2 regions of the Chromobacterium sp. HL1 genome follow, and region 2 is predicted to be linked to the other one. Evidence: riboswitches for the same ligand, from Rfam matches in the RefSeq annotation. Region 2 holds a riboswitch; the other holds the start of a gene.
The links. A riboswitch is a leader RNA that binds a small molecule or an ion and turns the genes downstream of it on or off. The one in region 2 is predicted to bind glycine.
Positions count from the first base shown of each region.

Region 1: linked by a shared signal. The riboswitch ahead of AB1Z25_RS07765 (trimeric intracellular cation channel family protein) and the one ahead of gcvT (glycine cleavage system aminomethyltransferase GcvT) in region 2 are both predicted to bind glycine.

Region 1 is NZ_CP162399.1:1,659,377-1,674,229, reverse strand. It holds gene AB1Z25_RS07815 (glycine betaine ABC transporter substrate-binding protein) at 1-674, opposite strand, end outside; gene AB1Z25_RS07810 (HAD family hydrolase) at 883-1,944, opposite strand; gene AB1Z25_RS07805 (dipeptidase) at 2,193-3,161, opposite strand; gene AB1Z25_RS07800 (sarcosine oxidase subunit gamma) at 3,378-4,070, opposite strand; gene AB1Z25_RS07795 (sarcosine oxidase subunit alpha family protein) at 4,063-7,080, opposite strand; gene AB1Z25_RS07790 (sarcosine oxidase subunit delta) at 7,077-7,373, opposite strand; gene AB1Z25_RS07785 (sarcosine oxidase subunit beta family protein) at 7,385-8,638, opposite strand; gene purU (formyltetrahydrofolate deformylase) at 8,869-9,735, shown strand; gene AB1Z25_RS07775 (DUF3141 domain-containing protein) at 9,830-12,373, shown strand; glycine riboswitch at 12,510-12,596, shown strand; glycine riboswitch at 12,598-12,780, shown strand; gene AB1Z25_RS07770 (hypothetical protein) at 12,824-13,090, opposite strand; gene AB1Z25_RS07765 (trimeric intracellular cation channel family protein) at 13,100-13,714, shown strand; gene AB1Z25_RS07760 (LuxR C-terminal-related transcriptional regulator) at 13,863-14,648, opposite strand; gene AB1Z25_RS07755 (aldehyde dehydrogenase) at 14,814-14,853, shown strand, end outside.
Region 2 is NZ_CP162399.1:1,016,154-1,031,006, reverse strand. It holds gene AB1Z25_RS04895 (substrate-binding periplasmic protein) at 1-590, shown strand, start outside; gene AB1Z25_RS04890 (EAL domain-containing protein) at 571-4,011, opposite strand; gene gcvP (aminomethyl-transferring glycine dehydrogenase) at 4,188-7,040, opposite strand; gene gcvH (glycine cleavage system protein GcvH) at 7,164-7,550, opposite strand; gene gcvT (glycine cleavage system aminomethyltransferase GcvT) at 7,624-8,712, opposite strand; glycine riboswitch at 8,754-8,850, opposite strand; glycine riboswitch at 8,865-8,956, opposite strand; gene AB1Z25_RS04870 (dihydroxyacetone kinase family protein) at 9,202-10,884, shown strand; gene AB1Z25_RS04865 (M15 family metallopeptidase) at 10,928-11,680, opposite strand; gene AB1Z25_RS04860 (amino acid permease) at 11,822-13,162, opposite strand; gene gluQRS (tRNA glutamyl-Q(34) synthetase GluQRS) at 13,586-14,473, opposite strand; gene fdxA (ferredoxin FdxA) at 14,611-14,853, shown strand, end outside.

The sequences.
Region 1 (14,853 bases), 640 kb from region 2:
TGGGCCACGTTGTTGACGTGCTCGGCCTCGCCGAACACTTTTTGCGGGTCGTCGAGAAAACGCAGCTTCCATTTGGCGAACATCCAGTGCGGCACCCAGCCGGTCACCACGATGGGCTTGCGGGCGTTGATCGCACGCGCCAGTTCCGCCGTCATGCCCGGCCCCGAACTGGGCATCAGCGTCAAATTCAGCCGGTAGGCCTTGATCGCCGCCTCGGTCTTTTGCATCACCCCGGCGCCGGCGTCTATGCCGACGATGCGTCCCTGATACGCCGCGCGCTCGGCGTTGAGATCGCCTATGGCGCGGGCGGCCACATAGTCCGGCACCACCAGGCCGATGCGGGCGTCGACGTAATTGGGCCCCAGGTCTAGCACCTTGTCCTTGAACTGCCGGTAATACGCGCCCTGGGTCACCGGCAGCCAGGCCGACAGCGTGGCGTCCAGATCGCCGCGCGCCACGCCCTGCCACATGATGCCGGCGGCCACCGGCATCAGCTCCACCGGGTGGCCCAGCCGGCCGCGAATGATCTGGGCCGCCACCTGGGTGGTGACCACGCTGTCCGCCCAGCCTTCGACGTAGCCGATCTTGATGAGCGGTTTGCCGGGCGTGGCCTCGGCCGCGTGGGCCGACACGCACAAGAGCAGCAGTAGGATGCAACACCATTGCCTCAACATATTCGTTTCCTCCCTTAAGACCCGCTAAGCCAACCCCGACCCTGCGTTGCGCCTGCTTGTACTGCCTGCGTCGGCGCGCCTTGGTCCAGCGTCTCTACGAGGCTTTGTTAGCGGTTCTAAAGCGGTTCAAGGTCTGCCGCGCTTCGGCGATACAAGCTTGCCAGCGGCGTGAGAATGCCCATGCGCCCCATTCCGCGTCTTCCAGCGCTTATTGAATCTGCTCCGGCTTCACCACCAGCCAGTTGCGGTCCGCCGTCGCCGGCAGGCCCAGCTTGCGCTGCTGCCTGGCCGCTTCCCGGCTCCAGCTGCGGATCCGATCCCAATAACCCGCTTTGCGGTCTACCCAGAGCCGCAAGCCGCCCTTGGCCGTGTCGGTGCCGTTCAGCAGCATGTAGCCATCGGACTGCGGCGTGTCGCCGGCCACCAGCACCGGCTTGCGCCATTGGTCTATCCAGCCCAGGATGGTCCCGGCCTTGCCCTCGTACCAGGTCATCGGGTTCATCAGATAGGGGGTCAGTTCCAGGTCCAGATTGCGTTCCGGCTCATAGCCGCCGCGCTTGATCTGCAAACGCGAGGTGGTCAGCGCGCCGTTCGTTCGGTCTTTCAGCAGCAGATTGACGCCCAGCACGTTCTGCGGCGGCGCCCGGTAGCCGTAGCGCGGATCGCTGGCCACCATGCGCACCAGTTCTTCGCTGGCCGCGGTCATCACGTAGACGGCGATGCCGTTCTCCTGCAGCTTGGTGTACAGCTCGACCATGCCGGTGAACACGCGCGGCGCCGGCACGCTGCCCTCCACCGGCTTGCCCTGATGGAAGTACCTGACCGGCACCGGGGCGCCGCTGGCCATCAGCGCGTCCACCTGGGTCTTGAGTTGGCGCAGCGTCAGTCCGGAAAACACCTGCGCCGCCCAGGGGTAGCAGATCAGTTCGTCTATCTCGCACAGCCGCAGATAGTAGCTGTACAGGCTTTCCGGCCGGTCCGGCTCGTCGCGGAAGGGGATCAGCTTCAGGGACGGGTCCAGCCGTTCGCGGCTCAGCAAGCCCTTGGCCTCCATATAAGGCAGCAGCGCTTCTTCCAGATCGTAGCGATAGCTGGTGTTGTCCATGTCGAACACCGCGTATTCGCCCTTATGGGCATTGGCCTTGATCATGGCGTTCAGCCGTTCCGCGATCTTGGGCGGCCAGTGCTTCAGCTCGGTCTCCGCCGCCGCCGGCTGGGTCCAAAGCGCGGCCGACAACAGCAAAGCCCCCAATACTTTAACTTGCTTCATAAGTCCTCCTGATGTGCTTCGGATGCGGCGGGCCCGCCTTGGAACCTGTTCGAAGTCTGCTGCGCTTCAGCGATACGGCGTTGAAAACCAGCTCAAAATGCTCATGTACCACGTGTACATTCCGCTTTTTCGCTTGTTTTCGCCTTGTCTCGCCCTTGCTCGCGAGACTTTGAACGGCTCTTAAGAAATACCCATGCGCTGTTTGCCGCGAGGAGGCTCAACGCGGGATCAGGGCTGTGGCCGGGGGGCTAAGCCCCCCATACCTCGCCGAACACCCGCAACCAGTTCTCGCCCAGCACTTTGCGGATCTTGCGCTCAGGCCAGCCGGCCCGCTGCATCGCCGCGGTCAGATTGGGCGTTTCGCCTATGGTGCGAATGCCTTCCGGGTTGAGGATGGTGCCGAAATCGGTCAGCCGGCGATACCGGCCTTTGTCGTGGGTGATCCAGTCGAAAAAGCCCTGATCGTAGCCCTGGGTGAAGTCGGTGCCGTAGCCAACGCAGTCTTCGCCCACCAGCGCGATCACGTAATCCATCGCTTCCACGTAGTCGTCCACGGTGGCTTCGATGCCGCGGCGCAGAAAGGGCGGAAACATGGTGACGCCGATGAAGCCGCCGTGATCGGCGATGAAGCGCAGCTCCTCGTCGCTCTTGTTGCGCGGATGCGGCTTGAGGCCCGAGGGCAGGCAATGGGAGTAACAGACCGGCTTTTTCGATTCCAGAACGGCTTCGCGCGAAGTCAGACCGCCCACATGGGACAGGTCCACCATGATGCCGACGCGGTTCATTTCCGCAATGACTTCGCGGCCGAAGCCGGACAGGCCGCCGTCGCGTTCGTAACAGCCGGTGCCGATCAGGTTTTGCGTGTTGTAGCACAGCTGCACCACGCGCACGCCCATGTCGGCGAAGGCTTCGACGGATTCCAGCCTGTCCTCGAAGGCGTGGGCGTTCTGAAAACCCAGGATGACGCCGGTGCGGCCCTCCGCCTTGGCGCGGCGGATATCCTCGACGCCGCGCACCAGGGTCAAAAGGTCGCCGTGCTCGCGGATCAGCCCTTTCATCTCGGCGATATTGTTCACGGTGTCCTGAAAGCCCTCCCACACCGACACGGTGCAATTGGCGGCGCTCAAGCCGCCGCGGCGCATGTCCTCGAACACCGGCCGCGCCCATTTGGCGATGATCAGTCCGTCTATCACCAGCGCGTCTGCGTGCAAATCCATTGCCATCTCCTTCTAGCTTGTCCACGCCTCGGTCCAACTATCCCGCCGCAGCGCCGCGGACTTTGAATAACTTCCAAGAGCCTGTTTACGATCTCGCGAGCTAAGGCGAGACAAGGCGAAAACGAGCGAAAAAGCGGAATGTACTCGTGGTACATGAGCATTTTGAGCTCGGTTTCAACGCCGTATCGCCGACGCGCAGCAGAACGTAAACAGGTTCTAAGAGCTCTCGCTCAGGACCGCCGCCAATGCCGGCCGCGCCAGTTGCGCCCACAGCGGATGGCCGGCGTCTTCCGGCAGCTCGCACACCGCGAAGCCGTAAGGCCGGGCCGCGCGCCGCAACAGCAGCCAGACGTAGTCGGCAAAGCTGCGGCGGCAGACCACGAACACGCCGTCGCCGTCCAGGCGCAGCACTTGAACCGCGGCCTTGCCCAGCAAGGTGCCGACGCCCTGGCCGGGACGCAGCGCTTCGAAATCGTAGCCGCCCAGATGGCGCAGCACGGCCAGGTGCGGCTCGCCGCACAGGTAGACGGCGGTGAAGCCGCCGCTGACGTCCAGCGCCTGGGCGAACAGGCGCTGCTCGGCGAAGCCCCGCTCCAGCGCCGGCAGCCAGCCGGCCAGGCGCTGGCGGCGGCTGATCAGCAGCCATTCGTCCGGCGACAGCCACAGCAGCGCGCCGCCCTCCCCCTGGCTCAAGGTCTTGGGCCGGCGCGGCGGCTCCAGCCCGGTGATCCGCGCCGTCAGCTCGAAAAACCCGGCCTCGGCGCCGTCGCCGCGCAGCAGCGCGTAGCCCAGATTGGGCGCTTCATTGCCCCAGACGCGGCCGTCGGCGCGGCGCGCTTCGGCCGCTTCCGGCAAATCCAGATGCCGCAAGGGCGATTCCAGCACAGGCTTGAATGTGGATTCAGACATGCTGACGCTCTCCTTCCTTGTCGACGAAGACCGCGGACGCCACCCGCGCCGGCGCGCTATGGCCCTGCCACCACACGTGCACGGTGTCGCCTTCGCGGCGGACGCCGTCCTTCAACACCGCCATGGCGATGGAGCGGCCCAGGCATTCGCTGTGGTAGCTGGAGGTGACATGGCCCTGCATCGCCGCCGGCGCGACGTCCTTGCCGTCGTTGAGGATTTGCGCGCCTTCCGGCAACACCAGCCGCGGGTCCTCCGTCAGCAGGCCCACCAACTGTTTGCGGCCCGCTCCGGCGGTGTCGGCGCGCAGCAAGGAGCGGCGGCCGAGGAAGCTGAACGGCTTTTTCATGCCCACCGCCCAGCCCATGGCCAGATCGTTGGGGCTCATCGAGCCGTCGCTGTCCTGGCCGACGATGATGAAGCCCTTCTCGGCGCGCAAGACGTGCATGGCCTCGGTGCCGTAGGGCGTGATGCCGAACTCGGCCCCGGCCCGCATCGCCTCCTCCCACAGATAACGGCCGTAGCCGGCGTCCACATTGATCTCGTAAGCCAGTTCGCCGGAGAAACTGATGCGGAACACCCGCGCCGGCACGCCGGCCACGGTGCCGACGCGGCCCTCCATGAACCGGAAGGCCTGAGGGTCGAGATCAATATCCGTGCACAGCTTGCGCAGCACCTCCCGGCTTTGCGGGCCCACCAGCGCCGTGGTGGCCCAGTGATCGGTGATGGAGCTGAAGCGCACCTTGAGTTCCGGCCATTCGGTCTGGTGCCAGCGCTCCAGCCAGCTGTAAACCCGGGCCGCGCCGCCGGTGGTGGTGGTCATGTGGAAATGGTCGTCCGCCAGGCAGGCGGTGACGCCGTCGTCCATCACCATGCCGTTTTCGTCCAGCATCAGCCCGTAGCGGCATTTGCCCGGCTCCAGCTTGCTCCAGGCGTTGCTGTAGACGCGGCCCAGAAACTCGCGCGCGTCCGGGCCGCGCACATCGATCTTGCCCAGGGTGGAGGCGTCCATCACCGCCACCCCCTGGCGGGCGGCGCGGCATTCGCGGCGCACCGCCGCGTGCAGGTCCTCGCCCGGTAGCGGGAAATACCAGGGCCGCAGCCACTGCCCCACCAGCTCGTATTCGGCGCCGCGCGCGGTATGGCTGTCGTGCATGGCGGTGTAGCGGCGCGGGTCGAAAGTTTCTCCGACATGGGCGCCGGCCAGCGCGCCGAAGCTGACCGGGGTGTAGGCCGGCCGGTAGGTGGTGGTGCCCACCTCGGCGATGGGCTTGCCCAGCGCCTCGGCGGCGATGGCGAAGCCGTTGACGTTGGACAGCTTGCCCTGATCGGTGCCGAAGCCCAGCGCGGTGTAGCGCTTGACGTGCTCGATGGAGCGGTAGTTTTCGCGCACCGCCAGATGGATGTCGGCGGCGGCCACGTCGTTCTGGAAATCGACGAAGGCCTTGGCGCCGACGCCTTCGCGCCGCCCGTCCGGCAAGCGGAAGATTTCACGCGGCGCGGCCACCTCCTCCGCCTCCACCCGCGGCGCGGCGCCCAGACCGCGCTGGCTTCCCCAGCCAAGCTGGGCCAGCATGGCTGCATGGCATTGGGCCAGGGCCTCGCCCAGCTCCCAGCGCCCGGTGACCGCGCCCACGCAGACGACGCCGGGCCGGCCCGCGTCCGGGCAAACGAAGGACAGACGGTCCGGACGCCACAGCGGACGGCCGCCGTTGTGGCAGAACAGATGCACGGTGGCGCTGAGCCCGCCGGAGGAGAGCACGCCGTCCAGCTCCAGCCGCGGCCCCTTGCCGGCCACGCTCCGGCCATCCGCGGCCAGCTTCACCAAGTCCGCGCCGCTGACGCCGGCGCCGCCGTTCACCCGGGCGATGCCGTAACCGGCCAGCAGTTCCACGCCGGCATTCTGCGCGGCGCGGCTGCGCCAGGCCGCCGCGCCGGCTGGGCGAGCATCGGCCAGCGTCACCGCCGCCCCGGCCAAGGCCAGCTCCAGCGCCGCGTCGTAGGCGGCGTCGTTCTGGGTCTGCAGCAGCAGCCGGCGCCCCACCGCCACGCCGTAACGGTTCAAATAACTGTGGCCGGCGGCGGCGGTCATCACCCCGGGCAGATCGTTGTTGCCGAACACCAGCGGCCGTTCGATGGCGCCGCTTGCCAAGACCAGTTGGCCCGCGCGTATCTTGTGCAGGCGCTGGCGCGGCCGGGCCGGATCGCGCTCCGACGGCGGCAGGTGGTCCTGCAACAACTCCACCGCCAAGGCCAGATTGCCCTCATGCAAGGCGAAGACGGTGGCGCGCGGCAAGCGCTGGACATTGGGCAGCGCCGCCAGCTCCTGCAAGCGCTGCTGCGTCCATTCCATCGCCTCCAGGCCGTCGATGCGCAGCCGGCGCTCGCTCAGCAGCCAGCCGCCCATCTCCGCCTGTTCGTCCAGCAGCAGCGTTTTCAGGCCGGCGCGCCCCGCCAGCGTGGCCGCCCACAAGCCGGCCGCGCCGCCGCCCACCACCAGCAGGTCCACGTGGTGGTGCAGATGATCGTAATGCTCCGGGTCCGGCAGCCGCGGCGCTTGGCCGTAACCGGCGGCTTCGCGGATGCGGCGCTCGTAAAACGGCCAGGCCCCCGCCGGCTGCATGAAGGTCTTGTAATAAAAGCCCGGCGGCATGAAACGCTCCAGCCGGCCCAGCGCGCCCTTGAGCCGCATGCCCCAGGACGCGTCCCCCAAGCCGCTGAAGGCCTGCAAGCCTTGGTACAGCTCCACCTGGGTGGCTTTGAGATCCGGCGTGCTCAAGGCGCCGCTTTCCAGCTGGATCAAGGCGTTGGGCTCTTCCGCGCCAAAACCGACGATGCCGCGCGGCCGGCCGTACTTGAAGCTGCGGCCCAATAGCCGCACGCCGTTGGCCAGCAGCGCCGAGGCCAGGGTGTCGCCGGCGAAGCCGTGATAGGCCGCGCGGTCCAGGGTAAAGGCCAGCGGCCGATTGCGGTCGATGCGCTCGCCGGGACGATGGATGCGATAGCCGCTCACGTCTGATCCTCCTGCAAATAACGGGCCTTGCCCTCGGCCAGCGTCCAGCTGCCGGCGATCTCGTAGCTGACGGTGTGACGCCGGACGGCGAACACCTTGCGGCAGCCGGCGGCGTGCTGCCATTGCTCCCAATGCCAGCCGCGCGGGTTCTTGCGGCAGAACAGGTAATCGCCCCAGGCCTCGTCGTCCACCTGCTCCGGCGCCGCCGGGCGGACGATGAAGGCCTCCCCGGCGTAGTCGAACTCCTCCTCTTCCCTCGCCTCCCCGCAATGCGGGCAATGAATCAGCAGCATCGGCGTCTCCCTCAATGCGCCACGGCGGCGGCGCCGTGTTCGTCTATCAAGCGGCCGGAGGCGAAGCGCTCCAGCGAAAAAGCCGCGTTCAGCGGATGCGGCTGGTCATGAGCGATGGTGTGGGCGAATACGTGGCCGGAACCCGGCGTGGCCTTGAAGCCGCCGGTGCCCCAGCCACAGTTGAAATACAGGCCCTGGATCCGGGTCTTGCCGATGATGGGGCAGGCGTCCGGCGACACGTCCACGATGCCGCCCCACTGCCGGTTCATCCGCAGCCGCGAGAAGGACGGAAACAGCTCGACGATGGCCGCCGCCGTGTGCTCGATCACATGCGGGCTGCCGCGCTGGCCGTAGCCCAGATAGCTGTCTATGCCCGCGCCTATCACCAGTTCGCCCTTGTCCGACTGGCTGATGTAGCCGTGCACCGCGCCGGACATCACCACCGTGTCCAGGCAGGGTTTCAGCGATTCGGACACAAAGGCCTGCAAGGGGTGGCTTTCCAGCGGCAGCCGCAAGCCGGCCATCCGCGCCAGCGTGGAACTGTTGCCGGCGGCCACGCAGCCCACCTTGTCGGCGCGGATCTCGCCGCGCCCGGTTCGCACCCCGCGCACCCGGCCGCCCTCGATCAACAAGCCGGTCACCTCGCATTCCTCGATGATGTCCACGCCCAATTCGCTGGCGGCGCGGGCGAAGCCCCAGGCCACCGCGTCATGGCGCGCCACCCCGCCGCGCGGCTGATAGCTGGCGCCCAGGATCGGATAGCGGACGTCGCCGCCGATGGCGATCAAGGGCACCCGCTCCTTGATCTCGCGCGGGGACAACACCTCGGCGTCCACGCCGTTGAGCAGGTTGGCGTTGACCCGGCGCTCGATGTCGCGCATGTCCTGCAGGCTGTGGCCCAGGTTCATCACTCCGCGCTGGCTGAACATCACATTGAAGTTCAACTCCTGGGACAGGCCCTCCCACAGCTTGAGCGCGTGCTCGTACAGCTGCGAAGACTCGTCCCACAGATAGTTGGAGCGGATGATGGTGGTGTTGCGCGCGGTGTTGCCGCCGCCCAGATAGCCTTTTTCCAGCACCGCCACCTTGCGGACGCCGTACATGCTGGCCAGGTAATAGGCGGTAGCCAGGCCGTGGCCGCCGCCGCCGACGATGATGACGTCGTAGCTGCTTTCCGGCTGCGGACTGCGCCAGGCCGGCTGCCAGCCCTGGTGATGCCCAAGCCCGTGCCGGATCAGGCTCCACAGCGAATATCGGTTTGCCATCTGCGCTCCCGCCGCCGGGCCGCCATGGGCCCGCGCCGCTGCTGTCGAGGTTGAGGAAGGCCTCATTCTCAGGGCGACGCCGCCGGCGCATTTGGCTGGAAAGGACGGCCTCTTGCCCGCACGCGACACGGCGATGTCCAAAATCCACGCAAAGCGGACGCATGGCGGACAGCGCGCGCGCGGGACAAGGCCTAGATTGGCCCGTGCCGCCCCACAAACAGGACACGCCAATGACCTCAGATGCCCCCTCCTACGTGCTCAGCTTCGCCTGCCGCAGCGCCTCCGGCCAGGTGGCCGGCTTCTCCGCCTTGCTGGAACAGCAAGGCTGCTATATCGATGAACTGGCGGTGTTCGACGACGCCCGCAGCCGGCGCTTCTTCGTGCGCTGCGTCTTCCACCCGGAGCGGCCGGACTTCGCCCCGGAACGGCTGGCCGACGGCATGGCGCGGATGAGCGGCCACTATCAAGACCTGCAATGGCGGCTGCACGACCGGCGCCAGCGCGCGCGGGTGCTGATCATGGTGTCCAAACTGGACCACTGCCTGAACGATTTGCTCTATCGCCAGAAGATGGGCGATCTGGACATGACGGTGGCCGCCGTCGTCTCCAATCACCGCGACCTCGCCCCCATCGCCGAGGCCTACGGCCTGCCCTTCCACCACCTGCCGCTCACCCCGGACAACAAGCCGCGCCAGGAAGCCGCGCTGCTGGCGCTGATGGAGGACAGCCGGGCGGAACTGCTGGTGCTGGCCCGCTATATGCAGGTGCTCTCCAGCGCCGCCGCCGCAAAACTGGCCGGCCGCGCCATCAATATCCATCACTCCTTCCTGCCCGGCTTCAAGGGGGCGCGGCCGTATCAGCAGGCGCACGAGCGCGGCGTCAAACTGATAGGCGCCACCGCCCACTACATCACCGACGATCTGGACGAAGGCCCGATCATCGAACAAGTGGTGGAACGGGTGGACCACGCCTACAGCCCGGAGCAATTGCAGGCCGCCGGCCGCGACATGGAGTGCCAGGCGCTGGCGCGCGCGGTGCGCAGCCACTTGGAGCGGCGCGTCTTCATCACCGAGCGGCGCACTGTGGTGTTGCGCTGACAGTTGTTCGCCTGGCAGGAACTTTGTCTATTGCAACGCAACAAAAGCAGGGTACAGTAGCCAGTTATCCGTCATACCAACCAAGAGGTGCCGTATGTGGTCGCAAACAGCCGTCTGGTCCAAGCTCTTCTCCTCCAACCCGGTCGCCGACTACTGGCGCGACGCCTGCGAGCGCAGCATCCTCTACTGGGACGTGCTGCATGACCGCGGCGCGGACTATCTGCAACACGTGCAAAGCGGCAAGCCGCCGGTCTTGGTGTTCGACTACAAAATCATCCTGGACGGCCGCAGCCTGCCGGACCCGGCCAACTACGCGCTGGCCGCCATCCTGCCGCCGGCCGGCTGCCCGGCCACCAATCCGGCGCTGCGCCCCTTCGTGGTGATAGACCCGCGCGCCGGCCATGGCCCCGGCATCGGCGGCTTCAAGATGGACAGCGAAATCGGCATCGCGCTGCAACAGGGCCACCCCTGCTACTTCATCATGTTCTTCCCCCAGCCGGTGCCCAGCCAGACCATAGAAAGCGTCAGCCGCGCCGAATACGTCTTCCTCGGCAAGGTCAGGGAACTGCACCCGGACAGCGACGGCAAGCCCTTCGTCATCGGCAACTGCCAGGGCGGCTGGGCGCTGGCCATGCTGGCCTCGGTGGCGCCGGAGCTGTGCGGCCCCATCCTGCTGGCCGGCACCCCGCTGTCCTACTGGGCCGGCATCACCGGCAAATACCCGATGCGCTACTCCGGCGGCATGCTGGGCGGCACCTGGACCGCCTCCCTGGCCGGCGATCTGGGCAACGGCAAGTTCGACGGCGCCCACCTGGTCAACAACTTTGAAAAGCTGGACCCGGCCAACACCCTGTGGAAGAAGCCCTACAATCTGTACGCCAAGGTGGACACCGAGCGCGAACGCTATCTGGGCTTTGAACGCTGGTGGGGCGGCCACTACCTGCTGAACAAGCAGGAAATGGAATGGATCTCCCAGCAGCTGTTTGTGGGCAACCACCTGGTGGAAGGCAAGATCGTCAGCAGCGACCAGCACCGCGTGGACATGCGCAACATTCGCTCCCCCATCATCGTGTTCGCCTCCTGGGGCGACAACATCACCCCGCCGCAGCAAGCGCTGAACTGGATACCGGACCTGTACGACAACGCGGAAGACATCCGCGACAACGAACAAACCATCATTTACTGCCTGCACAACAAGGTGGGCCACCTGGGCATCTTCGTCTCCGCCGGCATCGCCAACCGCGAACACAGCGAGTTCGCCAGCGCGCTGGACCTGATCGACGTGCTGGCCCCCGGCCTGTACGAGGCCGTCATCGAGGACGTGGCGCCCAACACCCCCGGCCAGGAATACATCAAGGGCCGCTACATCATCCGTTTCGAAGCCCGCGAAGTGGCCGACATCCTGGCGCTGGACGACGGCCGCGAAGACGAACGCGCCTTTGAAGCGGTGCGCCGCGTCTCCGAAATCAACCAGGGCATTTACAACCGCTTCGTTTCCCCGGCCGTGCGCGCCGTCAGCAACGAAGCCAGCGCCCAATGGCTGCGCCAGCTCAACCCGGCGCGGCTGGAACGCACGCTGATCTCCCCGCTCAATCCCTGGCTCGGCTGGCTCAAACCCGCCGCGGAATACGTGCGCGCCCACCGCCAGCCGGTGAGTGCGGACAACCCCTTGTGGCGGTTGCAAGAACAGTGGTCCGGCTGGATGACGCAAAGCCTGGACCGCTACCGCGACCTGCGCGACGCCGCCACCGAACACTGCTTCAAAGCCGTGTACGAATCCCCGTGGCTGGCCTCCGTCGTGGGCGTGCAGCCCGCGCGCGAAGCCCGCGCCGCCCGCTGCGACAGCTGGAACAAACAGGAAAGGCTGCAACTCAAGCGCCAGGTGCTGGACCCCGCTTACGAAAGCGGCTCCCTGGCCGACGGCTTCGTGCGCTTGCTCACCTATGTGGCGATTGGCCGCGGCATCATAGACGAGCGCCCGTTCAACGCCATCCGCCGCATCATGCGCGACATCCGCCACGAATACCCGCTGACCCTGATGGAGCTGAAAGACATCGCCCGCAAACAGGTTTTCCTGGTGCGGCTGGACGAAGCCCGCGCGCTGGCCGGCCTGCCCAAGCTGCTGCCGGAAGAACACCGCCGCCGCCAGGCCTGGCAGCTGGCGCATGAACTGCTGGCGCTCAGCGGCGACATCGCCCCGGAACAACAGCTCAGGCTGGACCAAGCGGCCCACGCGCTGCAACTGGACACGCGCGCGCCGGCGGCGCCGGCCATCCTGCCGCCCGCCGAGCCGGCCATAGCGGCAGCCTCAACCGTTCCCGCCGCGGCCCCCGCCGCCAAGGCCAGCGCGCCCGCCAAGAAAGCGGCGCCGCCGCGCAAGCCGGCCGCCAAAGCCCCGTCCAAGCCCACCGCCGGCAAGCCCAGCGCCGCTGCCGCCAAACCCGCTCCGGCCGCCAAACCCGCCAGCAGCAAACCGGCCGCGGCCAAGCCGGCGCCCGGCAAGCCCCCGGCGGCCAAAACCGCCAAAGCGCCAGCGGGCAAAGCCAGCGTGGTCAAAGCCCCCGCAGCCCAAACCCCGGCCGCGCGCAAACCCGCCGCCGGCAAGGACGCGGCCAAGCCCAAAACGCCGAGCAACTAAGCATCAGCCAGCGCAAAAGCGCCCGGACAGCCAAACCGCCGTCCGGGCGTTTTCATGTTGATATCGCACTGCAACATTTTTGCCTCGCCCCATGTATACAGTCGTTGACTGAACAATACAGCAAACGCTAATATCCTTGCCTGCTGCGGGAGAGAGGGGCATGCGCCCCCGCCGAAGACGCAAACTCCCATAATCGCTCAGGCAACAGTACCGCAGCCCATGGATACCAGCCGATTGGAGAGAGGCCCTAAGCGCCCGTTCATCATCTGCTACGCTTCAGCCAGAGCGCGTCGGATGATGTGACCGGCCCTTAGCCGCCCACCGAAGGGGCAAGTGACACCCGGCAAGGCCCGCACACAGGCCGCGCCCGTCATCTAACTCTCAGGTAAAAGGACAAGGGGAGAGGCAATGCCGGCAGCGCCGCGCCCATGCGCGGCCCGCCGGCCGTGCTCAGAACGTGCTCACGATCTCGCGAGCAAGGACGAGACAAGGCGAAAACAGCTGAGAAAGCGGAATGTACTCGTGGTACATGAGCATTTCGAAGCGGGTTTCAACGCCGTATCGTCGCAGCGCAGCAGATCGTGCACCAGCTCTCAAGGAAAACCCGTGTTCGAAACTCTTGCCCAGGCTGCGCGCCACCTGGCATGGCCCGCCCATTGCCAACCCATTTTCCCACCCGGCTTCGCCGCTCACCTCGGCGCCAGCCTGTTTGACCATTGCAACTACATGCTTACCCTGATCTATCTGATCGCCATCACCGCGGAAGCGATGACCGGCGCGTTGGCGGCCGGCCGCCGCAATATGGACATCTTCGGCGTTACCGTCATCGCCTTCCTCACCGCCCTGGGCGGCGGCACCGTGCGCGACATCGTGCTGGGCCGCTACCCGATAGGCTGGACCCAACACCCGGAATACGTCGGCCTGGTCATCGCCGGCGGCCTGGCCGCCGTGTTCGTGGCCCGCTATATGAAACGCCTGAGCCGCGTCTTCCTGGTGCTGGACGCGCTGGGCCTGATCGCCTTCACCATCATAGGCTGCGGCGTGGCCCAGTCCATGGACTACCACCCGGTGGTGGTGGTGATGGCCGGCATGATCACCGGCATTGCCGGCGGCATCCTGCGCGACGTGCTGTGCAACCGCGTGCCGGTGGTCTTCCGCCAGGAGCTGTACGCCAGCGTCTCCTTCGCCGTGGCCCTGCTCTACCTGGGCCTGATAAAGCTGGGCGTGCCGCACGATCTCAATGTGCTGGCCAGCTTCGCCGTCGGCCTCGCCATCCGCCTGGCCGCCATCTGGCGCGAATGGCGGCTGCCGGTGTTCATGTATCGGCACGACCTGCACTGACTAAGAGCCGCTAACAAAACCGCGCAGCGTACCTGAGCCAAGGCGCGCCGACGCAGGCAGTACAAGTCGTACGATAAGGAGGCGCAACGCAGGATCAGGGGTTTTGTTAGCGGGTCTAAGCGCCTCTGTTTACCGCTGCGCTGCGGCATCAGGCTTGAATCCCCGCCAGCAGCAGAAACAAGGCCGCCTGACTGGACACGCCCAGCTTGGCGTACAGATGGCGGCGGTGCACCTTGGCGGTTTCCAGCGAAATGCCCAGCTCGCGCGCCACGCCCTTGGTGGAGTGGCCGCCGAGTATCAGCAGCGCCACCTCCACCTCCCGCTTGGTCAACGGCGAGGAGCCCTGCGCGCGCAGCGCCTCCTCCAGCTGTCGGCGGCTCTGCCTGCCCGCGTTAGCCGCCGGCTGGCGCAGCCCTTCGTCCATACGCGCGGCCAGCCGCGACAAGGGCAGCAACCAGGGCGCGAACAGATTACAAACGCCCAGTTCCTGCTCGCTGAAGCGGCGTTTGCTGCCCAGCGACAGGGACAGCACGCCCTCCGGCAACACTTGCAGAAACTGGATTTCATCCGCCACCACATTGCGCGAAAAGTAACGGCGAAAGTACTCCGTCTCCCGGAAACGGTCCGGCGCCACCTCGTCCAGCCGGTACACGCCGGCGGCCGGGCGCTTCAGCGCAAAACCGTAAAACGGGTCCAGCAGATACAGGCCGCGCCGGTAGTCGGCGAACAAATCGTCGGCGGCGTAATTGGCCGCGTGATCCGCCAGCACCCACGGCGGCGCCTCCTGGCGAAACAGCACCGCCACCCAGGTATCGAAACTCAGGCGTTCCCGTAGAAACGCGGCCAACCCTTGCCAAAAGGCCGCGTTGTCGACGCCGTCCAACAAGCGCCCCAATTGCTGGTGAAACACCAGATCCGCCACATTCAGCTGCATGCCAGCTACCCCGATCAGGTTAGTCCCGCCTTCCGCTCTAACGCTTTCGCGTGATGTCCGCCGCCAAGGCGACTGACTAGTATGGCTCCAGCCTGCGCGACAAGACCAGCCGTGATGTGAGCGCTTCCCCCACCCCGTCGCGCCGCCTGAACAGGAGTGATCGCCATGCCCATGCAGGATCTGGCCTACTGGCAAGGCCGCGCCG
Region 2 (14,853 bases):
ACCACGACCCCATTGCCGTGGTGCCTTGGGCGCGCGGCTATCGCCAAGCGCAACAGCAGCCGAACACCGTGCTGTTCAACACCAACCGCACCCCGGAACGGGAGCGCATGTTCAAGTGGGTGGGCCCGGTCACCGAAACCCTGGGCTGCCTGTTTGTGCGGCGCGACAGCCCGATCAAACTGCAAACGCTGGACGACGCCCGCAAACTGCCGCAAATCATGGTGGTGAGAGACTGGTATCTGCAACAGCTGCTGAGCGCGCAGAACTTCTCCAACCTGGCCACCGTGGCCACGCCGGACCAGTTGCTGACCATGTTGATGCGCAAGCGCGCCGACGTCATCGTCAGCGAAAACACCACCTTGCCGCATCAATTGCGCCAGCAGGGCTTCGACCCGGCCCAAGTGCGCAAGGCGCTGACCTTTTCCCACACCTACGGCTACATCGCCTTTTCCCGTCAGACCCCGGACGCGGTGATCAAGGCCTGGCAACAGGCGCTGGACGAGATGAAGCGCGACGGCAGTTTCGCCGCGCTGTACCGGCGCTGGCTGCCCGGCGAAACGGCGCCGGGCATCAATCCGCCCGCCCCGTGAAACACTCGAAACGGCCGCGCCACCAGGACACCAGCTCCTCGGGGGGCAAGGAGCGCGAATACAGATAGCCCTGGCCGCTATGGCAGCCGCGCGCCAGCAGCAAGGCGTGCTGGGATTCGGTTTCCACGCCCTCGGCCAGCACTTGCAGGCTCAGGCTTTCCGCCATGGACACGATGGCCGCCACCATGGCCAGATCGCGCTCGTCGCTGTCCAGCCGCATGATGAAGCTGCGATCTATCTTCAATTCATCGATGGGCAGCCGCTTGAGATAGGACAGCGAGGAAAAACCGGTGCCGAAGTCGTCCACGCTGATGTGAAAGCCCATGCGCTTGAGCGTCGGCAAGGCCTTCATCGCGCTGTCCGCGTCCATCAGCGTGCCCTCGGTGATTTCCAGGCACAGTTGCTCCGGCGGCGCGCCGCTTTCCTCGGCGATCGCGCGCAAACGCGCGACGGCGTCCGGCAAGCCGAAGAAACGCGCCGACAGATTGACGCTGACGCGCCAGGGCGGCAGACCCTGCCCTCTCCAGGCCATCACCTGGCTGCAGACATTGCGAAACACATACTCGTCGATATCGATGATCAGGCCGGTTTTTTCGGCGATGGCGATGAACTCCGCCGGCGACTGCTTGCGCCCGTCCAGCTCCCAACGCAACAGCGCCTCCATCCCCAGCATGTCCTGGCTGCGCAGCGTCATCTGCGGCTGGTACTCCAGCCGCAGCTCCCGTCGCTGCAAGGCCTGACGCAAGCCGGTCTCCACTTGCAGGCGCTGGCGCACGCCGTCCGCCATATCCTCGGAGAAGAAGCAATAACCGTTCTTGCCCGCGTACTTGGCGCGGTACATCGCCATATCCGCATCGCGCATCAGCCCTTCCGGCGTGTCCGCGTCGCAGGGATAGCAGCTGATGCCGATGCTGGCGGACAGGAAATAGCGGTGGTCTCCGTCCTGGTACGGCGCCGCCAGCGCCGCCAGCACCTGCTCGGCCAGGCTGTCGGCCGCGCCGTCGGCGGCGTTCTCGGCCAAGGCGACGAATTCGTCGCCGCCGATGCGGAACAAAAGATCGTGGCCGCTCACGCAGGTGCGCAAGCGTTCAGCCACGATGCGCAACAGGCGGTCCCCCACCTCATGCCCAAGGTTGTCGTTGATGAAGCGGAAATCGTCCAGGTCCACCAAAAGCAGATACAGACTCCGCCCTGAGCGCCGATGATTCCTCAAGCTCCATTGCAGCCGCTCGTTCAACTGCACGCGGTTGGGCAGTTGAGTCAGGCTGTCGTGCTTGGCGAGAAACTCGATATTGAGCTGCGAACGCTTCAGCGTGGACACGTCGCGGGCAAAGCCCATCGCGCGCCGCGGCCGCCCCTGTTCGTCCCGCCACAGGCTGGCGCTCACCTGCATCCAGACCTGCCCCGCCCCCGGCAGGGCGACGCGAAACTGACACTCGTGCAGGCTTTCTCCGGCCTCGGCCGGCAAGGCCTGCCAACGCCGACGCAACTCGTCCAGATCCTCCGGATGGATTTGCGCCAGCAAGGCGTCCAGACTGTCGTGACGATAATCCTCGGCCCGCCCGAAAATCCGCCCCACCGGCCCCTCTTCGTGCAAGACCCCGTCGCCCAGGTCCAGCTCCCAGGCGATTTGTTCCGCCGCGTACAGCGCCTGCTTCAAGCGCATCGCCGAGCGGCGGCGCTCGCCGATCAAGCGCCCCACCCGCGCCAGCAGCTCCGCCACCGAAAACGGCTTGAACAAGAACTCCTGCACGCTGTTCTGCAGCATACGCAGCCGCAGCGAATCGTCGGCGCGCGCCGACAGCATCACCACCGGGATGTCCTCGGTCTGACGGTTGCCGCGCAAAGCCGACACAAACTCTTCTCCGCCCATTCCCGGCATCATCAGATCGCTGATGATCAGATCCGGCTGCTCGCTCTGCGCCAAACGCAGGCCGCGGCCGCCCTCCGGCGCCGTCATCACCCGATAATGCTTGCCCAGCGCGCCGGCGATGAAGGCGCTCATATCGATGTTGTCCTCCACCAGCAGCACCAACGCCTGGGCGCCCTTGTCCGGCGCGGCGCCCCCCTCGGCCTGCGGCGACGCGGGCGCGGGCACCGCGCCGCCGGCCAGCAAATCGTCCAGACGCAAGTCTTCCGACTCTATCGGCGCACCCGCCGGCGCCAACAGAGGCAGGCTGAGGCGGAACAAGGCGCCGCCGCCCTCCGCGGCGAACAAGCTCACCTTGCCATGGTGCAGCTCGATGAATTCTTTGACGATGGCCAAGCCAAGCCCGGTGCCGCCGTGCCGGCCGTAATCGCCGTCCTCCACTTGCACGAAGCGCTCGAACACCTTGTCGCGCATCTCGGCCGGCACGCCGGGCCCGTTGTCCTGCACCCGGATGCCGGCCTGGCTTCCTCTCAGCTCCAGCGCAATCTGAATGCGCCCCCCGTCCGGCGTGAACTTGAAGGCGTTGGACAGCAGGTTCAGCAATACGCGCTGCAATTTGATCGCGTCCACCTGCGCCGACGCCGTTTTTGGCGCCGCCACTTGATAGTCGATATGCCGGTCGCTGGCCAGCGAAGTAAAATATGAGGCCACGTGACGCACCAGCTCGGCCAGGTCCAGCTGCGCGTAGCGCAGCTTCAACTCCCCCGCGTCCAGCTTGGCCACGTCCAGCAAATCGTTGACCTGCTGCAGCAACATGCGCGCCTGCCGCTGGATCATCAGCAGATTGGGGCTCTCCTCCGGCTCGGCCTGGCCTGTCAGAAAGCGTTCTACCTGACCCAGAATCAGAGTCAGCGGCGTGCGCAACTCATGGCTGACATTGGCGAAGAAGCGGGTCTTCATCTGATCCAGCTCGCGCATCTGCTGATTCAAGCGGGCCAGCTCGTTATTGGATTCCTTCAGATCGGTGTTGGCCCGGGCGATTTGCGCATGCTGGTTCACCATTTCCGCTTCTAGCGCCGCCGCGTCCATTTCCCGCCATTCCGCCGGCTGACTCTGCTGCGGCTGGCTCCGTTTCAGGCGCACGAACTCGCTGACGTCCTGCGCGCTGTGAATGATGCAGGCCACGCTGCCGTCTGCGCGCTTCACCGGCCAGTTGGTCGGACTCCAATAGCGCTCTTCGAAACTGCCGTCCGGCCGCGGGATATCGTATTTCTGCATCGCCATGCTGTCCTCGACCCCGGTGGCCAGCACGCGCTGCAAAGAAATGCGCAGATTGCGCGAGCCCTCGCCTTCCGGCTCGGCGGGATTGACCGGAAAGATGTCGAACAGATTGCGCCCCAGGATGGACTCGCGCCGGGTCAAGGTCGTCTGCAGGTAAATATCGCTGGCGGCGATGACGTTGAAATCGGTATCCAGCACTAAATACAGGCCGGGGGCCCGTTCGAACAGCAGCTGGAAATCCGGTGCGGCAATCGCAACCTGCGCGTTCAACGCCAACGCAGCCTCCTATCAGTGGGGTTCGCGGATCAAGGGCGGCAAGACTGCCGTCATATTCCTCATTAAATATGATAGTCGTATATCCACTCAACTCCAGTGCCGTATCGACGCGTCAACGCGTAAAAAAACCCCGGCCAGGGCCGGGGTGGTTTGGCGTCCGCCTGCGCGGATCAGGCGTAGCTGTCGGTGGACGGGCAGCTGCACACCAGATTGCGGTCGCCGTATACGTCGTCGATGCGGTTGACGCTGGGCCAGAACTTGTTTTCCAGCACATAGTCCAGCGGGAAAAGACCGGTTTCGCGGCTGTACGGACGCTGCCAGTCGCCGGCGATGTCGGCCTTGCTGTGCGGCGCATTGCACAGCGGATTGTTGTCCGCCGGCCACACGCCGTTCTGCACCTGGTCGATTTCCCGACGGATAGCCGCCATCGCCGCGATGAAGCGGTCCAGCTCGACCTTGGGCTCGGACTCGGTCGGCTCAATCATCAGCGTGCCCGGCACCGGGAAGCTCATGGTCGGCGCGTGGAAGCCGTAATCCATCAGCCGCTTGGCCACGTCCACTTCGGTCACGCCGCTGGCGGCCTTGAGCGGACGCAGATCGATGATGCACTCATGAGCCACCCGGCCGTTGGCGCCGGTGTACAGCACCGGGAAATGCTCGGCCAGCCGCGTCGCCACGTAGTTGGCGGACAGCAAGGCGTTCTCCGTGGCCTGCTTCATGCCTTCCGCGCCCATCATCGCGATATACATATAGGAGATGGGCAGGATGGAGGCGGAGCCGAACGGCGCCGCCGACACCGCGGTCTGGCCCGGCTGGGCGGTGGGCACCGAGGCCACCACGTGGTTGGCGATGAAGGGCGCCAGATGCGCTTTCAGGCCAATGGGGCCCATGCCCGGGCCGCCGCCGCCGTGCGGGATGCAGAAGGTCTTGTGCAGGTTCATGTGCGACACGTCGGCGCCGATGTCGGCCGGACGGCACAAGCCCACCTGGGCGTTGAGGTTGGCGCCGTCCATATACACTTGGCCGCCGTGCTGATGGATGATCGCGCAGATTTCGCGGATAGGCTGCTCGAACACGCCGTGGGTGGACGGATAGGTGATCATCAGCGCCGCCAGCTGAGCCGAATGCTGCTCGGCCTTGGCTTTCAGATCCGCGACGTCGACGTTGCCAGCCTCGTCGCAATCCACCACCACCACCTGCATATTCATCATCTGCGCGGTGGCCGGGTTGGTGCCGTGGGCGGAGCGCGGAATCAGGCAGATATTGCGTTGGCCGTCGCCGCGCGACTCATGGTAACGGCTGATCGCCAGCAGGCCGGCGTACTCGCCCTGGGCGCCGGAATTGGGCTGCATCGAAATGATGTCGAAACCGGTGATCGCGCGCAGCTGCGTTTCCAGGCCGGCGATCATTTCCAGATAGCCCACCGTCTGTTCGCGCGGGGCGAACGGATGCATATTGGCGAACTCCGGCCAGGTGATCGGGATCATTTCGCTGGTGGCGTTCAGCTTCATGGTGCAGCTGCCCAGCGAGATCATCGAATGATTCATCGCCAGATCGCGGCTTTCCAGCTTCTTCATATAGCGCAGCATCTCGTGCTCGCTATGATGGGTGTTGAACACCGGGTGGCTCATGAAGGCGGATTCGCGCTTCAGTCCGGCCGGAATCGCGTCGGCGGCCGCGGCGTCCAGCGCGGCGATGTCGGCGCTCTTGCCGGTGAAGATTTCGATCAGACGAGCCAGATCGGCCTCGCTGGCCGCCTCGTGGAAGGCGACGCCCAGCACATTGCCGCCGGCGCGGCGCAGATTGTAGCCGGCGGCCAGCGCCGCCTGATACACCGCCTCGGCCTTGGGCGCCTCAACCTGCACCGTGTCGAAGAAGCGGTCGAACACCAGCTTGCCGCCGGCGGCCTTGACCGCGTGGGCGAAAATGGCCGCCAGGCGGTGAATGCGGGCGGCGATGCGCTTGACGCCTTCCGGACCGTGGTACACCGCGTACATGCCGGCGATATTGGCCAGCAGCACCTGGCTGGTGCAGATATTGGAGTTGGCCTTTTCGCGGCGGATATGCTGCTCGCGGGTCTGCAGCGCCATGCGCAGCGCGGTCTTGCCCTTGGCGTCCACCGACACGCCGATGATGCGGCCCGGCGCCGAGCGCTTCATCTCGTCCTTGAAGGCGAAGTAAGCGGCGTGCGGGCCGCCGAAGCCCATGGGCACGCCGAAGCGCTGGGTATTGCCGATGGCCACGTCCGCGCCCATCTCGCCCGGCGATTTCAACGCCACCAAGGCCATGATGTCGGCGGCCACCACCGCCACCGCGCCCTTGGCCTTGACCGCGGCGATGTGCGGGGTCAGGTCGATCAGGTCGCCGGCTTCGCCCGGATATTGGAACAGGGCGCCGAAGTATTCGCCCTTGCCCGCCTCTTCCGGATGGCCCTGCACCAGCTCGAAGCCGAAGTACTTGGCGCGGGTCCGCATCACGTCCAGGGTTTGCGGCAGCACGCGGCTGTCTACGAAGAACTGGCCGGACTTGGCCTTGGACACGCGGCGCGCCATCGCCATCGCCTCGGCGGCGGCGGTGGCCTCGTCCAGCAAGGAGGCGTTGGCCAGTTCCAGACCGGTCAGGTCTATCACCATTTGCTGGAAGTTCAGCAAGGCTTCGAGACGGCCCTGGGCGATCTCGGCCTGATACGGAGTGTAAGCGGTGTACCAGCCCGGGTTTTCCAGCAGATTGCGCAGGATCACCGTCGGGGTCAGCACCGGGTAATAGCCCTGGCCGATGAAGGATTTATTGACCACGTTCTTGGCGGCGACGGCCTTCAGCGCGGCCAGCGCCTCGGCTTCCGGCATCGGATCCGGCAGCTCCAGCTTGCGGTTCAGGTGAATGTCGGCCGGCAGCGTCTGCGCCACCAGTTCATCGATGGAGGCCACACCGATGGCGGCCAGCATTTGCTCGCGCTCGGCGTCGGACGGGCCGATGTGGCGGGAGATGAATTCTTTGCGGTTGAAAAGTTCGGAGAGAGACATGAGTACGGGACCTTCTGTGCTTGCCGTCCGCGCCGCGGCTTGCGCGGCCAATCGGGTGTTGCTGGATAACCGGGCGAAAAAAACGCCTCGCGGCCGATTAGGACTGCGAGGCGGTTTTCACCATCAGGCGCCAATTTCCTTGGCGTAGGCGGCGGCGTCCATCAGGGCGTCCAGGTCCGCCGGATCCGCCGGCTTGATCTTGAAGAACCAGCCGGCGCCGTAGGGCTCGCCGTTGGCCAGTTCCGGTTCGGCTTCCAGTTCCTCGTTGATGGCCAGCACTTCGCCGGCAATCGGACAGTAGATGTCGGAAGCGGCTTTCACCGACTCCACCACGCCGGCCTGCTCTTCCTTGGCGAGCTTGGCGCCCACTTTCGGCAATTCGACGAAAACGATGTCGCCCAGCAGTTCCTGCGCGTGCTCGGTAATGCCCACGGTCACGGAGCCGTCGGCTTCCAGGCGCAGCCATTCGTGGCTTTCAACGTATTTGAGTTCGGCGGGGATGTTGCTCATGAGTGTCTCCAGTCAAATCCAGGTCTTAAACGATATTCCCGGCCGCGTCGCGCGGCCTGCCCAAGCACGCCGCTCAGGCGAAAACTTTTTTGCCGTTGCGCACGAACGGCATTTTGACCACGCGCACCTCGGTCAAGGTTCCGCGCAGGTCCACCAGCGCCGTATCGCCGGTGCCGGCCGGCACGCGCGCGATCGCGATGGAGTGTTTGAGGGTGGGCGAGAAGGTGCCGCTGGTGATCACGCCCTCGCCTACGCCTTCCACCACCACTTTCAGGCCTTCGCGCAGCACGCCGCGGCCTTCCAGCACCAGGCCCACTTGCCTGGTTTTCAGGCCGGCGGCTTTCTGCGCCTCCAGCGCCTTGCGGCCGATGAAATCGCGCTCCGCCGGTTCCCAGGCGATGGTCCAGCCCATGCCGGCCTCCAGCGGGGAAACGGTTTCATCCATATCGTGGCCGTAGAGATTCATGCCGGCTTCCAGGCGCAGGGTGTCGCGCGCGCCCAGGCCTATCGGCGCCACGCCGGCGGCCTGCAGTTGCTGGAAAAAGGCCGCGGCCTCGACGCCGGGCAGCATCACTTCCAGGCCGTCTTCGCCGGTGTAGCCGGTGCGGGCGTAGAACCAATCGCCGGCGGGCTGGCCTTGGAAGGGCTTCAAGGCCTGGATGACGTCGGCGAGCTCGGGCTTGACCGCGCAGACCTTGGCGATGGCCTGCGGGCCTTGCACCGCCAGGATGGACAGATCGCGGCGCACCTTGATGTCCACGTCGAAATCCGCCTTGCGCCCTTCCATCCAGGCCAGGTCCTTGTCGGTGGTGCCGGCGTTGATCACCATGCGGTAGCCGTAGGAGGTCAGATAGACGATCAGATCGTCCACCACGGTGCCGTCGGGGGTGAGCATGCCGGAATACAGCGCCTTGCCTTCGAAGCCGAGCTTGGCCACGTCGTTGGCGATCAAGCGCTGCAGCCAGACTTTGGCGTCCGGGCCGCTGATGTCCAGCACCGTCATATGGGAAACGTCGAACATGCCGGCGTCGCTGCGCACGATCTCATGTTCCTTGAGTTGGGAGCCGTAATGGATGGGCATTTCCCAGCCGGCGAAATCGACCATCTTGGCGCCGGCGGCGATATGGGATTCAAACAGGGGGGTGCGTTTCGGGGCCGTCATCGGTGCGTCCTTAGCAAAAGCGTGTAGTGTTGCTCTATTCCCTACACCCCTCTGTCCCTGCACCTGAGATTTTCCGGCCTTGCGGCCGTTAGCCCCTTCGGTGGGCATCCGCGGATGCCGCTCTCCAGATTCGGCGAACTGGCTGCGGCCAGTCCGATGATGCAGTCCTTTTGCCTGAGCGATTGCGGGTGCGCTTGCGCCTTCGGCGGTGGCGCGGACGGCCACTCTCTCCTGCATGACGAGCCAGATTATGGTTGCTGGACCGGGGCTTGGCAAGCCGTGTTTATCTTCAACTTAAACAATGACTTAAAATATTCGAAACCGCAAAACATTGAACCGGCATTGCTTCGTTTAAGATCGATTACGAACATATTTCATTTCCTTATCGATCAAAAAATAGATGACCGCCCCATTGCGCCGGTGCTGATCGTAAGATGACATCCATCTTGACCAAGCACGATCTCTATCCGATCTGGAAAGGAAACCGCGATGCGAAAACTGATCAACGATCCGCGCCATGTGGCGCGGGAGATGCTGGAGGGCCTGGCCGACACCCTGCCCGGCCTGGCGCTGCTCGAGGAAGAAAACGTCTTGCTGCGGGCGGACCTTCCCGCCGGCGGCCTGCGCGACAAGGTGGCGCTGATTTCCGGCGGCGGCAGCGGCCACGAACCGGCCCACGCCGGCTACATCGGCCACGGCATGCTGGACGCCGCCGCGGTGGGCGACGTGTTCACCTCGCCCAGCGTAGACACCGTGCTGGCGGCGATCCGCGCCGTCGCCGGCCCCAAGGGCGTGCTGCTCATCGTCAAGAACTACACCGGCGACCGGCTCAACTTCGGCCTGGCGGCGGAACTGGCCCGCGCCGAGGGCATCGCCGTCGACAGCGTGGTGGTGGCCGACGACGTGGCGCTTCGCGACACCGTGGAGCCGGCGCGCAGGCGCGGCATCGCCGGCACGGTGCTGGTGCACAAGATCGCCGGCGCGGCGGCCGCCTCCGGCGCCGGCCTGGCCGAGGTCGCCGCCGCGGCGCGGCAGGCTGCGGAACAGGTGGCCACCATGGGCGTGGGCCTGGGCGCCTGCACGGTGCCGGCCACCGGCCGCCCGGGCTTTCAACTGGACAGCGGGGAGGCGGAACTGGGCCTGGGCATACACGGCGAAGCCGGCGTGCGCCGCGTGGCGACGCCATCGGCCGCCGATTTGTGCGCGACGCTGCTGGACGCCATCTTGCAAGACCGCGGCTGGCGTTCGGGACACAGGGTGGCGCTGCTGGTCAACGGCCTGGGCGGCACGCCGCCGATGGAGCTGGCCATCGTCGCCCGCGCCGCGCTGGCGCATCTGCGCCTGCGCGGCCTACAGGTGGAACGCGCCTGGAGCGGCAACTTCATGACCGCGCTGGAAATGCCCGGCTGCTCCTTGTCCCTGATGGCGCTGGACGATCAGCGCCTCAACTGGCTGGATCAAACCACCCTGGCGCCGGCCTGGCCCGGCTCAGGCCGTCTGCCGGCGCAACGCCAGCTGCGCGCCGCGCCGCCCCGCGACGCTTTCACGCCCTCGGCCGCCGCGGCCGATCCCCGTTTGCGCGCCGCGGCCTGGGCCGCGGCCGACGCGCTGGACGCCGCCGAGCCGCTGTTGACCGAACTGGACGGCACGGCCGGGGACGGCGATCTGGGCGTCAGCATGCAGCGCGGCGCGGCCGCGATCCGGGCCTTGCCCGACAGCGCCTGGAGCGACCCCGCCACGGCGCTGCGCGCGGTCGGCCAGGCCTTGCGCCAGGCCATTGCCGGCAGCTCCGGGCCCTTCTACTCCACCGCCCTGCTGCGCGCGGCGCGGCGGCTGGACACGACGACCCCGCCCACCCCGAAGGACTGGGCGGCCGCCTTTCTGGACGGCGTCGCCGCCGTCGCGGAACTGGGCGGCGCGCAAGTGGGCGACCGCACCATGCTGGACGCCTTGTCCCCCGCCGCCGACGCTTTCGCCTCCGCCCTGGACGCCGGACAGGCTCCGGAGACGGCCTGGCGTTCGGCGCTGACAGCGGCGGAGCGCGGCTGCGCGGCAACCGCCTCCATGCGGCCGCGCCTGGGCCGGGCCAGCTATCTGGGCGAACGGGCGCTGGGCGTGCCGGACGCGGGCGCCAGCGCCGCGCTGGTCTGGTTGAAGGCGCTGACCGGCTAGCGCCAGGCCATGGGCCGCCGCGCCCGCGCGGCGGCCCTGGCGATCAGGCCGGCCTCTCCGGCTCGGCCTCCATCGACGGATAGATCCAATCCACGCCCAGCGCCTGCCCCCACAGGCAGTCGCCCAGATCGTAATGCCACCATTCCTCGGCATAATTGCTGAAACCGGCCTGCTTCATCAGATTGAACAAGACGCGGCGATTGTGACGCACCGTCAGCCAGCGCTCGGAGGAAAAACCCAGGGCCGGATCATGCGGCGCTTCGAAGAAATCGGTGCGCGACGCCGGCTCCGCCGCGTCGAAGGCCGTGCCGAAATCGCAGATCTCGCCCGTGTCCATCCGGCAGATCGCCAGGTCCACGGCGCCGCCGGAATTGTGCGGCAACACCGCGAAACGGGCGGTGTCGTCCGGGTGGGCGGCGAACAGTCGCGCCTGCCGCTCCACCGCCGCCGCGTCCCAGTCCGGGTGCGCGGCGCGCACATCGTCCAGCACCATCTGAAACAGATCCGCCTGGGTTTCGCGGCTGCGGTAGGCGTCGAACAGCAGCAAACCGTACTCCGGTGCCAGCCGCGCCGCCGTCTCGCGCAAGCGGCGCGCGACAAAGGACCGCGCCGACATGCCTTCGGCGCAGCCTTTGCGGCCGGCGCGGTAATAGCTGTTTTCCGGAAACAGGCCGTCCGCGCGCTCAAGCGCGCAGGGCGCGTTCTCCGCCCGCATCCGCGCCAGCGTCTGCGCGTCCGGCAGCGGATAGGTGAAATCGATGGCGACGAGCGCGTGATCGGCGGCGCTTATCCTCATGGCAACTCCCGGTCTGAAAGCAAAGCGCCCTAGTAGGCCACCAGCCGGCGGCATAGGCAAGCCCGTTGACTCATGACGATAGGCTTGCGCAAAAAGAAAACGCGGCTTGAGCCGCGTTTGGGATCCGACACCGCCTCTCCTTCATGAAGGATCGGCGTAACGCTCCTTCACCTGCCAGACATAGACCGGCAAGCCCAGCAGCAGCAGAATCATGCCCCACATCACGATGTCGGCGCCGGAGCCGTACAAGGCCCAGACCGAATAGGCGAAACCCACGCCAGCGAAGCACAGCGGCGCCAGGAAGTCCTTGCGCTGGAACTGCTGGGGGCGCATCAGCATGATGGCGAGCAAGGCCATCGAGCAAAAGGCGTAGGGCAGCAAAGTGGTGGCGGTGGCCAGCAGAATGATGAACTCGAAAATCTTGACGCCGCCGTCGCCGCCGGCGTACTTCATCGCCATCAGCACCGTCACCAGCCCGCTGGACAGCAGCAGGCCGAAAATAGGCACGCCTTCGCGGTTCATCTGGGCGAAACGACGGGGAAACAGGCCGTCCTGCGCGGCCGCGGCCGGCACGTGCGCCTGCATCAGGCTCCAGCCGTTGAGCGCGCCGAAGCAGGACACGATGGCGCCGAAACCCACCAGATAATAGCCCCAATCGCCCCACATCAGCCGGGCGGCGTCGGCGAAGGGCGCCTGGGAGGCGGCCAGCATCGCCGGCGGCATCAAGCCCATCAAGGCCACCGTGGACAGGATGTAGAGCACGGTGGCGATCAGAGTGCCCAGCACCGTGGCGCGCGGAATGTTTTTTTCCGGCTCGATCACGTCGCCTGCCGGCACCGACGCCGATTCCAGCCCCAGGAAGGCCCACAAGGTCAGCGCCATGGTGGCGGACACCGAACTGAGCAGCGGCTTGTCGTGAGGGTTGAACACGATATTGTCCGGCTGCATGTGGAAAAAGCCGATGAAGGTGACGGCGGCCAGCGGCAACAGCTTGAGCAAGGTGGTCGTCACCGCCACCAGGCCGGAACTGCGCGCGCCGCGGCTGTTGATCCAGGTGACGATCCAGATCAGGCTGATGGCGAACACGCCGGCCAACACATTATTGTGGCCCAGCGCCGGAACGAATACCTGCATATAGCTGGTGGCGGCCACCGCCAGGGCCGCATTGCCGGCCCACAGCGCAATCCAGTAGCCCCAGGCGATCCAGAAGCCGGCGAAACCGCCGAAGGCTTCGTGAATATAGGCGTACGGCCCGCCTTCCTTGGGCAGGATGGCCGCCAGCCGGGCGAACACCAAGGCCAGGCAGATCGCGCCGGCGGCGGTGAGCAGCCAGCCTATCATCGACACGCCGCCGAACGGCGCCAGCGACGCGGGCAGCAGGAACACGCCGGAGCCGATCATATTGCCCACCACCAAGGCGGTGCACATCCATACGCCCAGCGCCCGGGTCTTGGTCTTGCTGTCTAAATTGGTATTGCTCAAGGCTTGGTCTCCATCGGGCCTGCCGATTGACGGGCGCGCCGCGCGCGCATGTTTACGTTCATGCGATGGCGCCGGCGGAATTGGCCTGGCCAGTTCCGTTCGCATTCAGACTGATACGGCTGAAAAAGCGCCCATGATAGAGGGCCTCGCCCGCAAGCTGGGCATGCTTTCTTCAAACCGCTTGACCGGAGTCAACTGAAGCGGGACTTTGCGCCAGTGCGCGCGCATGAAAAAAAGGCGGCATTAGAACACAAATTCGACATAAAAACATGTCGCATTTTCCGCATATCAAGGAGAAGACGATGGCGACCCGCTTGCCGCGGCCGATGATGCGCAACAAGCGCGTGCGCAGATGCCAATATAGGCCAGCCGGGATGGAAAAAAAGACGTCAAACGCATAATTTTGGCATAAAACGGCGCAATTCAGCCGGCAAACACCGGTCCGACCGGCACGCGCGCCAGCGACCAATGCGCTCGCGCCCACTGCCACAACTCGGCCAGGCCGCCGCACTCCTCCGGCGGAACATGCCCCAGGCGGCTTAAGGCCAGGCGCAAGGCCGCGGCGGCATCCTCGGCCGCCACCGCCGGCGCCAGCGTCTGCTTGGACAGCTTCTCCCCCGCGGCGTTGACCAGCACCGGCAGATGACAATAACCCGGCGTCGCCACGCCCAGCGCCTGCTGCACCGCCACTTGACGCGGCGTGGACACCAGCAGGTCGGCGCCGCGCACCACATCGTTCACCCCTTGTTCCGCGTCGTCCACCACCACGGCCAATTGATAGGCCCAAAAGCCGTCCGCGCGCAGCAAGACGAAATCGCCGATGTCGGCCGTCAGATTCTGACGGTAGGGCCCTTGCAGCCGGTCCGCCACCACGGTGTCGCCGGGCGCCGCCCGCAAGCGCCAGGCGCGGCCACCTTCTTCCGGACGCCGCCGCCGGCAATGGCCGGGATAGACGTAACCGTCCAGGCCGCGCCGCGCGGTCTTGGCGATCTCCTTGCGCGTGCAATTGCACGGATAGGCGTGGCCGGAGGCGATCAACTGCTCCAGCGCCTGACGGTACAGCTCGTGGCGACGGCTTTGATACACCACTTCGCCGTCCCATTCGAAGCCATAGGCGTCCAGCGTGCGCAGGATGGCGTCGGCGGCCCCGGCCACCTCGCGCGGCGGGTCCAGATCCTCCATCCGCAGCAGCCACTCGCCGCCGCGCGCGCGCGCCTCCAGATAACTGCCGACGGCGGTGCACAAGGAGCCGGCGTGCAGCAAGCCGGTGGGACTGGGGGCAAAACGCCCGCGATAGCGAGAAGAGTTCATGACGGATAGGAAATTTACGGCGGCAATGCGTTGTGAAGGGAATTTCTGGCTAATAATGTTGACTGATACGCTCGAATCATCGCCCCGCCGCCGCGCCAAACGGCGCCGGCCGGCTTTCGACGACCAAGGAGCTGAACATGGCCTACGTTGTAACCGATGCCTGCATCAAATGCAAATACACCGATTGCGTCGATGTCTGCCCGGTGGACTGCTTTCACGAAGGCCCCAATTTTCTGGCGATCGACCCCGAGGAATGCATCGATTGCACGCTATGCGTGGCGGAATGCCCGGTGAACGCGATCTACGCGGAAGACGACGTTCCGCCGGGACAAGAGGGTTTCGTCGCGCTCAACGCCGAATTGTCCAGGCTCTGGCCCACC